Regions from separate parts of the Marinobacter sp. GH_1 genome, predicted to be linked through region 2. Evidence: riboswitches for the same ligand, from Rfam matches in the RefSeq annotation. Region 2 holds a riboswitch; each other region holds the start of a gene.

Region 1 (5,193 bases), 300 kb from region 2:
GGGCCCGGTTCAGGAAGGGGCGTTCGATGTTGCGGTAGTGGACCACGGGGATTCGGCCGCTGAGGTGATGGAAGAGGGTGTCGAGCACGTCGGTAAGGTCCGGGGCGTGTTCGATTTCGCTGTGGGTGATGCCGTGGATGGTGACGGTGTCTTGCTGCAACGGCAGTTGCGGCCGGACGATCTGGTGCCAGGCTTTGCCGAGTTGAATGCCGGCGAGGTTAAAGGGGACCAGGCCGATGCTGATGATGGAATGGCGGTCGGCATCCAGTCCTGTGGTTTCGAAGTCGAGGGCGACCAGTGGCACCTCTTCAACGGGGGTTTGCGGGTCAGGGCAGCCGGCTTGGTAGAAGGCTCGGATTCGGGCATCCTTCGCATTTTCCGCGGCTTTTCGGTAGTTGTCTGGCCAGTCCTGTTTGCTGTTTCCGCTTTTGATGCTGTCAGACATTCCTGGTGGCTCCTCCGGCGTTGTAACGGAAGCGCAGGAACTTCTGGGCGTTGCTGACGATCTGGAAGGCGTCTTTCAGATGACTGCGTTCGAACGGGGACAGGTCTTCCGGGCGTACGTTGTTGTCGGGCTCCCGGCCTTCTTCGATGGCCAGGGCCTGGTGGCGGATGCGGACAATGGAGATGAATTCCAGGGCGTCTCGCAGGTTGCCGGCATCGTCTTCCAGCAACAGCTTGGTTTTGGCGATGTCTTTTAGTCGTTCAAAGGAATTCTGGGAGCGGCTGCCACAACCCAGGGCATGTACGCGGATCAAATCCGATAATGGCGCTGTGCCCCGACGCTTGAGGTTGAACGTTTTCTGTTGCTTGCCGTCTTCCTCGAGCACGAAGGTGCGGAAGAAGCCGAGCGGTGGTGTTCGGTTCAGGGCATTCCTGGCCAGGAAGGTAAGGAAGCGCTGGCTGCCGCTGGCTTTCTGTACAATCAGGGTTTTCAACTGTTCGGTGAAGTCGGTTTGCCCGTAAATGCCATCCAGGTCGAAGAAGATATTGCTGTTGAGCAGGGCTTCCGCCTTGGGGTTTTCGATCCAGTCGGTGAAGTAGCCTTTCCAGACACTCAGCGGTTGTCGCCATTTCGGGTTGGTGGCCATGATATCGCCGGTGCAGTACGCGTAACCACATTCGGCCAGGCCATCGGACACGAACTTGGCCAGCGCCAGAAAATATTCATCGTGCTCTTCAGGTATGAAACTGTCGTCCAGCACCATGGCGTTGTCCTGGTCGGTAACGACCAGCTGTTCATCCCGGGCCATGGAGCCCAGGGCCATGAAGCAGTAGGGCACCGGTGGCGGTCCGAGTTTTTCTTCACCCAGTTCCAGCAGACGTTGGCTGAAGCTGCGACCGATACCGGCCATGGCGCTGCCGATCATGTGGGAGTTGGCGTCTTCGTTGACCATGCGTACAAAGCTGTCGCGGACTTCCAGGCTGATTCTCTTCAGGCCTTTGACGTCGTTCTGGTGGTAGATGTTGCTGACCAGGTACAGGCTGCTCTGGCTTTCATACTTGACGATGTCTGACAACGCAATCACGCCCCGCACTTCGTCGCCTTCCATCACCGGCAGGTGGTGCACGTTGTTGTGGAGCATGGTGAGCATGGCTTCGAAGATGAAGGAGCGGGCGCTGATAGTGATCAGTCCTTCCGACATGATGTCGCTGATCGGGGTTTCCGAGGCCAGGGCATGGGTAACCGCACGGGTACGTAGATCCCGGTCGGTGATGATGCCCTGCAATTTCGGGCGTTCGCCGCTTTCATCCATCAACAGCAGCGCCGATACGCCATTGTCTGTCATGATCCTGGCGGCTTCCTGCAGGCGAACGGTGGTCGGAGCGGAAACCGGTTCCCGGGATATCAGGCGGGTAACCTTGGCGGTCATCAGTTCGTTGGATTTCTCTCTACGCGAAACCGCCGAACGCAGTCGGCTGCGGTCTTCAATCTCAACAAAGTCTGCAAAGTTTTCGTCGGTTTCCCACAGATGCTGAAAGGTGGTATCCGGAATCTTGTAGATGAGGCAATCTTCGATGGCTTTGGCGGGGAACCGGACTTTCTTGTTCATCATCAATCCGAACTGGCCAAAGATTTCGCCCTCGCCTACGCGGTTATACAGTTCACCGGAGCGGCGGAAAATCTCCACGGCGCCGCTGCGGATATAGTGGAGCCAATGATTGGTCTGGCCGAGTTCAAGTATCTGGGTGCCGGCGCGGTAGTAGACCACCTCAATACCGCTGACAACTCGTTCAAGAAGTTCTTCAGGCATGTCATTGAACGGGGGGTATTGGGCAATGTGGTTGCGGATGTCCAACAGTTCGGCCTGCATAAAACTCCCTGATCCGTCAGCGAAAAAAATGTGATAGTGAATGAATATAGCAGTGTGTATCCACCGGGGCCACGCAACCTTTTGCTAGATCTCGTTGACCACTTTGGCTGGTGTTGTTAGCCTTGCGGCTCTTTTTCAGGTGCCTGTCGCAAAGCGCGATGGGTGAAACGGGAAATCGGTGCGCCTGACCCAATCAGGCAAGGCCGATGCTGCCCCCGCAACGGTAAGCAGGTTAACGGCAATCTGATGCGCCACTGTGCCACGGCATGGGAAGGTGATTGCCCCGGAATTCGTTCTGCCTGCAAGCCCGGAGACCGGCCTGGAAAAAAACACCCGGAGTTGCGGTGGGCTGCTTGGGTGGGCGAATTTCGGCCAGCCTGACACCGCATCCGCCTGCCCTTCCTTCTGTTCCGCAACTTAAGCCTGAACCTTAAGAGTCAGCCCGTGCGGGTGCGCGCGGTTGTCGGAGTAGAGCGATGCATACCCTGAAGTTTCCTGCCGTTATTGCCGGCATTTCCATGATGGCCCTGCCCCTCGCGGTGGCTGCCCAGTCTTCTGACCAAACCGAACAGCTTGATCCAATTGTGGTGACGGCCACGCTCGGGCCGAAAACCGTGGGCGAAAGCCTGTCATCGGTAACGGTGATTGAACAAGCCGATATCGAGCGGCAAAAACCGGCCGAGTTCCGGGATCTGTTGCGCGGCCAACCTGGCGTGAACGTGGTGTCCGATGGCAGTTATGGCAAGACCACCAGTCTGTTTTTGCGCGGCGCGGGCAGTTCCGGAACGGTTCTGCTATTGGATGGCATTCGTCTGCGTTCAGGCACTGCCGGCATTCCACCCTGGCAGTTTATGCCGCCCGAACTGATGGAGCGTGTTGAGTTGGTTCGTGGTGCCAAGAGCTCCCTCTATGGTGCTGATGCGGTCGGGGGTGTGGTTCAGGCGTTTACGCTGGAGCCAAAGGCTAACCAGCAGGCTTGGGCGGAACTCTCTGGTGGCTCCCACAACACCCGTGAAACTTTTGCCGGCGTTGCTGCCCGGTCGGGGCAAACCTCGTTGCTTGCCAGTGGGGTTTACTCGGATACAGATGGCACCAATCTTCGCGCTGGCGGCGATGACAAAGGTTTCCGTAATGCTGGTGGTCTAGCCAAGGTCAGCCATCGTTTTGAGCAGGGTGGCGGCGCCGGAGTGACGGTGTTTCAGTCTGAGGGAAACACCGAGTTTGAGGGCGGTGATACCGATTACATGATCCGTGCGGCGGGTCTCTATGTTGAAGCGGTGGCCAGTGACTATTGGCGAACCCGCATCCAGTTCTCAGAAGCCAGAGATGAGCAGGAGACCTTTGGTTCCTTCCCCAGTGTCTACAATACCCTGTCCCGATCCGCCCGTTGGGACAATACCCTGACAGCCGGCGTACATGAGCTGGTCCTGGGCTCTGAGGTGATGGTTGATGAGGTGGATGGCAGTGACGAATTCGCTGAGAACAGTCGAACCAACGCAGCGGTGTTCGGCCAGGGGCGACTGAATTTCGGCGCCAGTGATTTGATGCTCAGTCTTCGCCTCGATGATAATGAGGCTTACGGTAAAGAAGAGACGGGTGGTATTGCGTTTGGTCACCAGTTTGACCGCTCGCACCGGGTTCGGTTGAGTTATGCGACCTCGTTCCGCGCCCCTACCTTCAATGACCTGTACCTCCAGATTCCGTCCGATTTTGGCAGTTACTTCGGAAATCCAGACCTGAATCCCGAGAAAGGTCAGATGGTTGAAGCTGGTTTTTCCGGCCGATATGACACCTGGTTCTGGGATGTGGCGTTGTACCAGAATGACGTCGACGAGTTGATCACCTATGTGTTCGACCCCGCAACATTCGATGGCACCATGGAGAACGTTGAGACTGCCCGGATTCGCGGCGTGGAATTGGCATCCGGCTTTCAGACCGATGACTGGGATATCGGGGCGGCGGTGACCTACGCTGATACCGAAAACCGGGATACCGGTGCACGCCTGCCACGCAGGGCGAGCAAGACCCTGCGTCTGGATGTTGATCGCCTGTTCGCCCAGTGGTCAGTGGGTGGAAGCCTTGTAGCAGAAGGCAATCGCTACAACGATGCGGCGAACACCAGTTTGTTACCGGGCTTTGGTACCTTGGATCTGCGGGCCGCCTGGAACTTCCTGCCGGGCTGGTCGGCCAGTGTCAAAATCGATAACGTGCTGGATCGACGCTACGCTACCAGTCAGGGTGGTCGGTCGATTGACGCGCCTCCGTTTTTTGAAACGTTTGATTATCTGGCTGCAGGCAGAACCTACATGGCATCGGTACGTTACGACTTCGGCCGGTAATTCCTCTCAAGGCGAGGTGTGATTCAATTTCGTGATGTTGCATCGGCTCACCCTTCTGGTCGCGTTTCTGCTGGCATCCCTTCCGGTGCTGGCAGAGCCCCTGTGCGCCCGCGACGCGCTGGATCGTGATATCTGCCTGCCGGAACCCGCCGCTCGTATCGTTTCCCTGTCACCGGGCGCCACCGAGCTGCTGTTCTCGGCTGGCGCCGGCGACAAAGTGGTGGGGGCCGTTGCCTGGAGTGACTATCCGCCGCAGGCGGAACCGTTGCCCCGGGTGGGCGACAGCAGCCGGCTGGATCTGGAAGCGATTCTGTCGTTGCAGCCAGACCTTGTGGTGGCCTGGGTGGATGGTAACTCCCGGCAGCAGGTGGAACGGCTGGAACAGTTGGGCATCACAGCATTCTGGTTGGCACCCAGAGAGTTTGAGGATATTCCACTGGCCATAGAGCACCTTGCTGACCTGGCCGGAACTAGCGATGTTGCGCAATCTGAGGTGCAGTTATTCCGGCAGGGTATCGGCGAACTGAAAGCGGAATATC
Region 2 (5,193 bases):
CCGAGGCTACGACAGCCGTTATGGCGCACGGGAGATGTTACGGGCATTTCGCCAGCGCCTGGAGCCGGCGGTTGCGCGGGCGTTGCTGGCCCATCCGGAGAGCCAGCGCTTTGAAGCCGATGTGATTAAACACGCGGTCAGCGTTCGCCAATACGTCGAATGACGTAGGCGCCGGGGGTATTTGGCGAATACCCCCGAAATGCCGTGCAGCCGATAGTAGAGGCGTTATTCAAACAGACAAGCCAATGTACAGGAGCGCCCGCTATGGCTGAAACCATCATCAAGATCGATCTGAATAAATCGGCCTACGAGAACGACAAAGTCCACAACCGCTGGCACCCGGATATTCCGTTGGTGGCCACCGTCAAACCCGGTGACGATTTTATCGTGGAGTGTTACGACTGGACCGGCGGCCAGATCAAGAACAACGACAGTGCCGACGACGTGCGTGATGTCGACCTCAGCCAGGTGCATTTCCTGTCCGGCCCCATTGGCGTCGAAGGCGCAGAGCCGGGTGACCTGCTGGAAGTCGACATTCTGGACATAGGTACGTTTGAGGAGAGCCAGTGGGGCTTCAACGGTTTCTTCTCCAAGCAGAACGGCGGTGGCTTTCTGACGGAACATTTTCCCGAAGCCCAGAAATCGATCTGGGACTTCAACGGTATGTTCACCAAGTCCCGGCATATTCCTAACGTGGAGTTTGCCGGGTTGATCCACCCCGGACTGATTGGTTGCCTGCCTTCCAAGGAACTTCTGGATACATGGAACAAGCGGGAAGCGGGCCTGGTAGCAACGGACCCTGACCGTGTGCCGGAGTTGGCTACTCTGCCTAACGGTGAAACGGCCCACATGGGCCAGATGAGAGGGGACGCAGCCAAGGCGGCTGGCGCTGAGGCCGCGCGAACCGTGCCACCCAGGGAGCATGGCGGCAACTGCGACATCAAGGATCTTTCCCGTGGCTCCAAAGTGTATTTTCCGGTCTACGTAGATGGCGCAGGACTGTCTGTAGGCGATCTGCACTTCAGCCAGGGTGATGGTGAAATTACGTTCTGTGGGGCCATCGAAATGGCTGGCTGGATTCACTTGCGGGTGAACCTGATCAAAGACGGCGTGCGTAAATACGGCATCAAGAACCCGGTGTTCAAGCCCAGCCCCATCAAGCCCCGCTACGACGATTATGTGATCTTTGAAGGCATCTCGGTGGATGAAGAGGGCGGCCAGCACTATCTGGACGTGCATGTGGCCTATCGCCAGGCCTGCCTGAATGCCATCGAATACATGACCAAGTTCGGCTACAGCAGGGCACAGGCTTACGCGATCCTTGGGTGTGCGCCGGTGGAGGGGCATATCAGCGGCGTGGTGGATATTCCCAATGCCTGTGCAACGCTCTGGCTGCCAACCGGCATCTTTGATTTCGACATCAACCCGTCAGCTGATGGCCCACAGAAGAAAGTCAGTGGCGGTATGGACGTGCCCCTTTCGAAAGACAAGGAGTAAGCACCATGCCTGTGTATGACTACAAATGTCGGGAACACGGGTTGTTCCACCAGCTGGCCACCATGGAAGACTGCGCCAAGCCGGCGGAGTGCCCGACCTGCCAGGCGCTGTCACCCCGTGTCATAGTGCTGCCTCCGGAGATTGCCGCCATGGACCCGGCCAAACGATCGGCTCAGGACCGGAACGAGCGCTCAAAACACGAGCCAGTGTTCTCGACTGCCGATCGCAGGGCACACGACAAGGAACACAGCCGAAGTTGTGGTTGCGGCTCACCGAAGCCGGGCAAATCCATGCTGTTCTATACCGCGGACGGTAAGAAAATGTTTCCCTCGATGCGCCCGTGGATGATCAGCCACTGACAGCCGATTCGACGTTTCACGTGTTTGGCCCCGATACGGGGCCTTTTTTCGATCCACAATTCACGGCCTCTCAAGCACCAGATCCCGATACCACGCTGTTGCCCGTTCACCGGTATTATCCGCATCCGACATGATGGCCACGCCAACAATGCGCGGGGGATTCTCCCCGAACGCTTCCCGGTAATCTGCCACAATATCCCGTTCCACCGTGACCCACTCACCGGTTTGCTCCGGGCCGGAATTGACCGCCACCATCATGGTCTGGTCGGTGAAGGCATTGGCGACAATGGATTGCTCCGGCAACCGGTTGGCCCAGATGTAGTTCAGGGCATTACCCGGCAGGGACTCGCCAAACATCACCTCCACGGTTTTGCGCTTGGCCCGTTCAAAGAATCCTGCCTTGTCGGGCTGGAATTCAAAGGCCACGTAGATTCGCGCCGGGTAGTCGTCGCCGGACTTTTTCCGGGCATCGCCCTGGTCGAACACATTGGACACCTTCCATTGCCAACGCAGAATCAGCGATTCGCCGGGTTCTAACGACAATCGGGCAATCAGGCCGGAGGCGCTGTTATCAGCGGTCGCCTTGACCACCTGAACACCGTCGTCCGTGACCAGCTCATAGCGCGTGTGCCGGTCGATTCTGGGAAATTCCAGAGGTTCCCAACCATCGGATAATGAACTCATGGTGGAGAAGGGTTGCAGTAAAGACTCCTGCGCCATCAGTAACGGGCTGGCCAATAGCAGAGCCAACACCCATGCAGTGCCTGCCAGTGATGAACGCTTCATAGACTTATCCTTTTGTTTCCGGGCCACTGCAATGGCAGACAGTGGGCCTGCGATAAAGTGCCTTGTCAGTGGCTATTAGTCCGTATATAGTGACCAAATCCTTGGTTGACTACCATATGTTGTGATCATTCTCTGATCACTTCAGGCATAAAGGTAGTCGGGAATCCGGTGAGAATCCGGAACTGACGCGCAGCGGTATTGGGGAACGAGCGTGGCATCAAGACACTGGTAAGCGCCGGGAAGTCGCCACGCAAGGCCGAACCAACAGGTTCACGCCCCTGAGTCCGAAGACCTGCCAGGGAAACAGCACTGCACCTTCGCGACTCAAGGTGAGCAGATCGGTTGTCCCTGCCCTGAAACAAGGCACGGTATGCTCCTGCATTCGCGAAGGCTAAATGGAATCTGACGCGACTTCAGGAGAACACGATGTCTGCCACCGCTCTGGCCGAAGCCCCGGCTACCGATACCCAATCCCTTCAAGTTATTAAACGCAACGGCACCCTGGTTGGATTCAATCCTGCCAAAATCAGTGTGGCGGTGACCAAAGCGTTCCTGGCCGTGGAAGGCGATAAAGCCGCCGGCTCTGCCCGCATCAACGACGCCGTGCATCGGGTCACCGAACAGGTGGTGCAGGCCATCAGCCGGCGCCTGAAAGCCGGCGGTAAAGTGCATATTGAAGACATTCAGGACCAAGTGGAACTGGCCCTGATGCGGGCCGAAGAGCAAAAGGTGGCCAGGGCTTACGTGCTCTACCGGGAAGAGCACGCCCGCAAGCGCGCCATCGAAGAACCCATGGAAGCGCACCCGCACCTGACCGTGAAAAAAGCCGACGGCAGCGTGGCGCCTCTGGACCTGGGCCTGATGAAACTGCAGGTAGAACAGGCTGCCACCGGCCTGGAGGGCATTGATGGCGAATCCCTGGTCGACGAAGCCCTGCGCAACCTGTACGACGGCATTGAGGAAACCGAAGTGCTCTCCGCCCTGATCATGACGGCCCGTGGCCGTATCGAGCAAGAGCCGGACTACAGCGCCGTCACCGCCCGCCTGTTGCTGGAACAGCTTCGCCTGGAAGCGGCTGAGGCCCTGGACCTGCCCCGCAACCAGCCGCTGGCAGAGGTTTATCCACAGGCCCTGAGCGCGTTCATCCACGCCGGTATCCGCTACGAATTGCTGGACGAAGCCCTGGCCGCCTTTGACTTGGAACGCCTGGGTGCGGCCATCATCCCCGAGCGTGACCACCAGTTCGGTTTCCTGGGCCTGCAAACCCTGTACGACCGCTACTTCCTGCACTGGAACAAAGCCCGCCTGGAACTGCCCCAGGTGTTCTTCATGCGTGTCGCCATGGGCCTGGCCCTGCGGGAAGACGACCCCAACGCCCGCGCCATCGAATTCTATAACCTGCTGTCCAGCTTTGATTACATGGCCAGCACGCCCACCCTGTTCAACAGCGGCACCCGCCATTCCCAGTTGTCCTCCTGCTACCTGACCACCGTGCAGGACGACCTGGAAGGTATCTACGGCGCCATCAAGGATAACGCGCTGCTCTCCAAATGGGCCGGCGGCCTGGGCAACGACTGGACGCCAGTACGTGCACTGGGCTCCCACATCAAAGGTACCAACGGCCAGAGCCAGGGCGTGGTGCCGTTTTTGAAAGTGGTCAACGACACCGCCGTGGCGGTCAACCAGGGCGGCAAGCGCAAGGGCGCAGTGTGTGCCTACCTGGAAAGCTGGCACCTGGACATCGAGGAATTCCTGGAGCTGCGCAAAAACACCGGTGACGAACGCCGCCGCACCCACGATATGAACACCGCCAACTGGGTGCCGGATTTGCTGATCGAACGCATGCGTGAAGACCGGGACTGGACCCTGTTCTCCCCCAGCGATGCCCCAGACCTGCACGATCTTTACGGCAACGCCTTCCGGGAACGCTACGAGCATTACGAAGCGCTGGCGGAGCAGGGCAAGATCAAACTGTTCAAGAAAATCCCTGCCAAACAACTGTGGCGCAAAATGCTCACCGTGCTGTTTGAAACCGGCCACCCATGGATCACCTTCAAAGACCCCTGCAACCTGCGCTCGCCGCAGCAGCACCAGGGCGTCGTGCACAGCTCCAACCTGTGCACCGAAATCACCCTGAACACCAGCGCCGACGAAATCGCCGTATGCAACCTGGGCTCGGTCAACCTGGCCGCCCACATTGCCAACGGCGAGCTGGACGTACAGCGCCTGGAACGCACCGTGACCACCGCCGTTCGCATGCTCGATAACGTCATCGATATCAACTTCTACGCCGTACCCCAGGCGAAGAACTCCAACCTCAAACACCGCCCCGTGGGCCTGGGCCTGATGGGCTTTCAGGACGCCCTCTACCAACTGGGCCTGCCCTACACCAGCCCGGAAGCCGTCGAGTTTGCTGATGTGGCCATGGAACAACTCAGCTACTTCGCCATCCGCGCCTCCGCCACCCTGGCCGGCGAACGGGGTGCCTATGAAACCTACGAAGGCTCCCTCTGGCAGCAAGGCATCCTACCCATCGATTCCATCAACCTGT
Region 3 (5,193 bases), 900 kb from region 2:
CTGGGCCTGGGCTATATCCGACAGCATCTGCTGAACTGCCGGGTGCTGGCGGATGATGGTGCCGCCCTGGCGGCGAATGCTGGCGTAATCCTGGGCCAGGGCAGAGCCATGCTGGTTGATGCCGCTGGCTATGCTGGCCAGTGCCAGGGCATCAGCTGCAAGGATAGCCGGGTATTCGTTGGCCGGGGAGGGAACGGTCAGGCTGTCTTTTGCGCCAACATTTATCGGAAACAGGGCGAGTTCGTTCAGGCCGTGTTGGGGTGCGGCCGCCTTGCAGATTAACTGGTCGCGGGTGCAGAGCTGCCAGTTCACAGTGTCATTCTCCCAGACGGGCAAGATCACTTGTGTCCAGGTTTCGGGTGCCAGCAGCAAGCAACGGTGATTTCGCCAGTCGAGCCAGTCGGCCAGCAGATGCCGGTCATCGTCGCCGGGCTGACTGGCAATCCAGCGGGCGAGGGCACCCCGGGCCAAACCATAATGACCGCCTGGCTGCAGAGAGATGGCCAGGGGCTCGCTGCTGATGCTCAAGCTGGCGTGACGGGCAACGGCGACGGCGAGTGCATAGCGGTGCCAGCTGAAGGCGACGCCGGCATTGATGCTGGCCGTCAGTTTCAGAAAAGCCAGGCTGAAGACCGTGTTGGCAGCCTGCTCCGGTTGCTCCCAAAGACCATAGCCGGCTTCCTGCCCCGGCATGGGCAACAGGCCGAGGTTCGCGGCCTCGCGGGTAATATCGGCCAGTAGTGGCGGTGAAATCAGGGTTTCGTGACGTGACACCGCCGGCTGAAGGCGGTTGTGAACAAAGCGCCTGGCTTCGTCCAGAAATAGATCCAGGTCTGCGCTGTCTTCAGCGGTTTGACTCATTTTATGCACCTGTAATCATTGTTTTTGTGGTTTGGTTCAGACTACGTTGACTCCGGACTGGAACAAATGCGGGGCTGGGTCAATAATTTTAGTTTTCGGGCCAAATGCCTGCGGACTGGAGCGATACCATGAGCTACTTCGATGAATATCGGCGCGGAATAACCAGTGCCCGGCTGATGGTGGATTACTTTCAGGCGCAGGGCGCCAGTGTGACACGGCTACTGGCAGGAACTGGGCTGGCCGAGGGTGACCTCAACGATCCCAATACCGACATTCTGGCTCGCCAGGAGCTGCGTCTGGTCGCGAACATTCTGGCTCAGGTGCCGGATGCGCAAAGCCATGCGGCGGCTCTTGGCAATCGCTATCACTTTTCTGCCTATGGTTTGTGGGGCTATGGTCTGGTGTGCTGCAACACGGCAGCACAGGCATTGTCACTGGCCCTGAACTATCTGCCGCTGACCTATGCGTTCAGTGGTATCAGCTACCGGGAAGAAGGCGGTAAGGGGTTTTTGTGTTTCACGCCAGCACCGCTGGAACCGGAGATCAGCCAGTTTGTGCTGGCCCGGGACATGGTGGCCGCGGCCTTGCTGGTTCGGGAGCTGGTGGGCGAAGATTTCCACATTGAGCGGCTGGTGCTTGCTTGCAGCCAGATGCCGGGAGACTCCTTTGCCCAGATCCTGAACTGCCCGGTTCATTATGGTGCCAGCCGCAATGAAGCCGCGTTCCCGAAGTCCCTGCTGGGCCTCAGTCTGCCCCAGGCCAATGCGGTGACGGCAGCCATGTGTGAGCAGCAGTGCCGGCAACTGATGCAGCATCGGCGGATTAACGCCGGAGTGAAAGCAGCGGTTGAGCAGTTTCTCCGTGACCGGCGTTGGCAGAAGCCGGTGCTGGCGGAAGTGGCGCGACATCTCGCTATGAGTGAGCGTAGCCTCAAGCGCCATTTGCAGCAGGAGGGTGCCTCGTTCCGGGAGCTGTTAGAGCAGTACCGCAATGCTGAGGCCTGCCGGCTGTTGCAGCAGAGTGATCTGACCATCAGTGACATTGCAATCCGGCTGGGGTTCAGTGATACCTCTACGTTTTCCCAGGCATTCAAACGATGGCAGGGCGTGGCGCCAAGCGGTTACCGAGTGCCGCCTCCCTCTTTTTAATCCATTCTGTGAAAGTGACAAGAGCCTGCAGGATTTCCTTGAATCCAGATTTGTCGGCGTATATAGTGTTCTCGTCTTGGTAAGCCACAACATGTTGTGTTTGTGGCAAGGAATCCGGTGAGAGTCCGGAACTGACGCGCAGCGGTATTGGGGAACGAACGTGGCATGATGACACTGGCGCAAGCCGGGAAGTCGCCACGTAAGGCAGAGCCGGAAGGCTCACGCCCCTGAGTCCGAAGACCTGCCAGGACCACAAGCACTGCACCTTCGCGACTCAGGGTGAACAGCTGATCATGTCTCGGGCACTCGCCCGCGCCTGGCCTCCTGTATTCGCGAACGTTGCTGCAGCTATTGCGACAACCTGACGCGCTTCCAGGAGGAACCTGATGTCTGCCCACACCACCTCGCACCCTGTTGATCCGGCCTTGCTGGATATTTCCGCTACTGTTGGTGAATACCTGCACCGCAGCGACTGGCGGGTGAACGCCAACGCCAACCAGGGCTACTCCCTCGGTGGCCTGATTCTGAATACTGCCGGCAAGGTGATTGCCAACTACTGGCTGAACGAGGTGTATACCCCGGAAATTGGCCAGGCCCACCGGGAAGCCGACCTCCACATCCACGACCTGGACATGCTCAGCGGCTACTGTGCCGGCTGGTCTTTGCGCACGCTGCTGCACGAGGGCCTGAACGGCGTGCCGGGCAAGGTGGAGGCGGGCCCGCCAAAGCACCTCTCAAGTGCCATCGGCCAGATGGTCAACTTTCTCGGTACTCTGCAGAACGAATGGGCTGGGGCCCAGGCCTTCAGCTCCTTCGACACCTACCTGGCACCGTTTATCCGCAAGGACAATCTGGATTACGCCACCGTGCGCCAGTGTATCCAGGAATTTGTCTACAACCTGAACGTGCCATCCCGCTGGGGCACTCAGACTCCGTTCACCAATATCACCTTCGACTGGGTATGCCCGGACGACCTGCGTGAACAGATACCGGTTATCGCCGGTGAGGAAATGCCGTTCAGCTATGGCGACCTGCAGGCCGAGATGGACCTGATCAACCAGGCCTACATCGAGGTAATGACTGCAGGTGACAGCAAGGGCCGGGTATTTACCTTCCCGATTCCCACCTACAACATCACCCGGGATTTTAACTGGGAATCGGACAACGCCCTGCGATTGTTCGAGATGACTGCCCGCTATGGCCTGCCGTACTTCCAGAATTTCCTCAACTCGGACCTGGAACCCAACATGGTGCGCTCCATGTGCTGCCGTCTGCAGCTGGACCTGCGGGAACTGCTCAAGCGGGGCAATGGCCTGTTCGGCTCAGCAGAACAGACCGGCTCCCTAGGGGTGGTCACTGTTAATTGTGCCCGGCTGGGCTACCTCTATAAAGGTGACAAGCCGGCACTGTTTGCCCGGCTGGACGAGCTGATGGATCTGGCCCGGGACAGCCTGGAGACCAAGCGCCAGGAGATCGGCCGGCTGATGGTGGAAGGCTTGTTCCCCTATACCAAACGCTATCTGGGTACCCTGAGAAACCATTTCTCCACCATTGGTGTGAATGGCCTGAACGAGATGATTCGCAACTGTACCAGTGATCAGGAAGATATCAGCACCGAGAAGGGCCGGGCCTTTGCGCTGGAGCTACTGGATCATGTGCGGGAGCGGATGAAGCAATACCAGGAAGAAACCGGCCATCTCTATAATCTGGAAGCAACCCCAGCCGAAGGCACCACCTATCGGTTCGCCAAGGAAGACCAGAAGCGGTTTGCCGATATCCTGCAAGCAGGTACACCGGATGCCCCCTATTACACCAATTCCAGCCAGCTTCCGGTGGGCTACACCGACGACCCGTTTGAAGCCCTGGATCTTCAGGATGAGCTGCAAACCCGCTACACCGGCGGCACGGTGCTGCACCTGTATATGCGTGAACGCATCAGCGATGCCGCCACCTGCGGCCGGTTTGTGAAAACGGTGCTGGAGAATTACCGGCTGCCATACATTACGGTCACACCCACCTTCTCCATTTGCCCGGTGCACGGGTATCTGAACGGAGAACACGAATTCTGCCCGAAATGCGACGAACTGTTGCTCGCCGGGCAGCTATCACAGCTGGCAACGGCCGGCACTTCCCCAAAAAGCAAAGAAGGAGTTCAGCATGGATAACCAGAAACTTCCCGGTGACAGCCAGCGCCAGCGCTGCGAAGTGTGGACTCGGGTAATGGGCTACCACCGCCCGGTCTCAGCCTTTAACAAAGGCAAGCAATCCGAGCATCGCGAACGCACCCACTTCCGGGAGCGTTGAAATGACGGCGGATAACCTGGTGATTGGAGGCATGGCCGCCTTTTCCACCGTTGATTATCCGCAACACCTGGCGGCAACCCTGTTCCTGCAGGGTTGTCCCTGGCGTTGCCATTACTGCCATAACCCTCATCTCATACCACTGGAAGCCGGTGACGAAAAAATAACCTGGGAAAAAGCTCACCAGCACCTGAAAAGCCGGCAGGGTTTACTGGATGCCGTGGTATTCAGCGGTGGCGAACCCACCATCCAGAAAGCGCTGTTGCCCGCCCTGCAACAAACCCGCGAGCTGGGTTTTCGTAACGGCCTGCACACCGGCGCCCCGCATCTGAAACTGCTGGAACCTCTGTTGCCCTGGCTGGACTGGGTGGGCCTGGACATCAAAGCGCTGCCTTCAGACTATGAAATCATCACCACCAACCGCCATGCCGGGCAGGAAAGCTGGGCGGCTATCTCCGCACTGCAAAAGGCCGGCGTGGACTTTGAATGCCGGATGACTTGGCATGGCGCCCTGCAGTCACCGGAGCAGGTGATTACCGTGGGGGAGCAGTTGTCAGATCAGGGCGTGCGCCGGTTTGCGGTGCAGATCGCCCGAAGTGATCAGATGCTGAATGGCACCATCGGGGCCGGGTATCTGAGCATGGAAAACAAGCAAAACGTCCGTAACAAACTCACTCCGCTTTTTGAAACCCTCGACATGCGGGAGTAGTCTGGGAGCAGACTTGTTCAATCGGAGAGCGTTAATATATATCCGACTCAAACGAGCCTACGACACCGCCGCCCGCTCAGACGGCCCGCGTATACTGGTAGACCGCATCTGGCCCCGGGGCGTTGCCAAGGAAGATGCCGACATCGCCCACTGGCTGAAAGGGCTTGCTCCGTC

What was found. Region 2 has a riboswitch for cobalamin ahead of ACNSOI_RS19575 (ribonucleoside-diphosphate reductase subunit alpha). Riboswitches for the same ligand answer to the same signal wherever they lie in the genome.
Region 1: linked by a shared signal. The riboswitch ahead of ACNSOI_RS01085 (TonB-dependent receptor plug domain-containing protein) and the one ahead of ACNSOI_RS19575 (ribonucleoside-diphosphate reductase subunit alpha) in region 2 are both predicted to bind cobalamin.
Region 3: linked by a shared signal. The riboswitch ahead of ACNSOI_RS15375 (ribonucleoside triphosphate reductase) and the one ahead of ACNSOI_RS19575 (ribonucleoside-diphosphate reductase subunit alpha) in region 2 are both predicted to bind cobalamin.

What each region holds. Positions count from the first base shown of each region.
Region 1 is NZ_CP184460.1:244,655-249,847, forward strand. It holds gene ACNSOI_RS01075 (3'-5' exonuclease) at 1-445, opposite strand, end outside; gene ACNSOI_RS01080 (putative nucleotidyltransferase substrate binding domain-containing protein) at 438-2,315, opposite strand; cobalamin riboswitch at 2,436-2,653, shown strand; gene ACNSOI_RS01085 (TonB-dependent receptor plug domain-containing protein) at 2,792-4,654, shown strand; gene ACNSOI_RS01090 (cobalamin-binding protein) at 4,689-5,193, shown strand, end outside.
Region 2 is NZ_CP184460.1:4,274,745-4,279,937, reverse strand. It holds gene ACNSOI_RS19595 (AAA family ATPase) at 1-163, shown strand, start outside; gene fmdA (formamidase) at 265-1,497, shown strand; gene ACNSOI_RS19585 (FmdB family zinc ribbon protein) at 1,503-1,856, shown strand; gene ACNSOI_RS19580 (DUF3047 domain-containing protein) at 1,917-2,576, opposite strand; cobalamin riboswitch at 2,759-2,957, shown strand; gene ACNSOI_RS19575 (ribonucleoside-diphosphate reductase subunit alpha) at 3,069-5,193, shown strand, end outside.
Region 3 is NZ_CP184460.1:3,374,525-3,379,717, reverse strand. It holds gene ACNSOI_RS15385 (acyl-CoA dehydrogenase family protein) at 1-861, opposite strand, end outside; gene ACNSOI_RS15380 (AraC family transcriptional regulator ligand-binding domain-containing protein) at 990-2,009, shown strand; cobalamin riboswitch at 2,070-2,273, shown strand; partial or broken gene ACNSOI_RS15375 (ribonucleoside triphosphate reductase) at 2,423-4,174, shown strand; gene nrdD (anaerobic ribonucleoside-triphosphate reductase) at 4,167-4,313, shown strand; gene ACNSOI_RS15365 (anaerobic ribonucleoside-triphosphate reductase activating protein) at 4,315-5,019, shown strand; gene ACNSOI_RS15360 (DUF488 domain-containing protein) at 5,033-5,193, shown strand, end outside.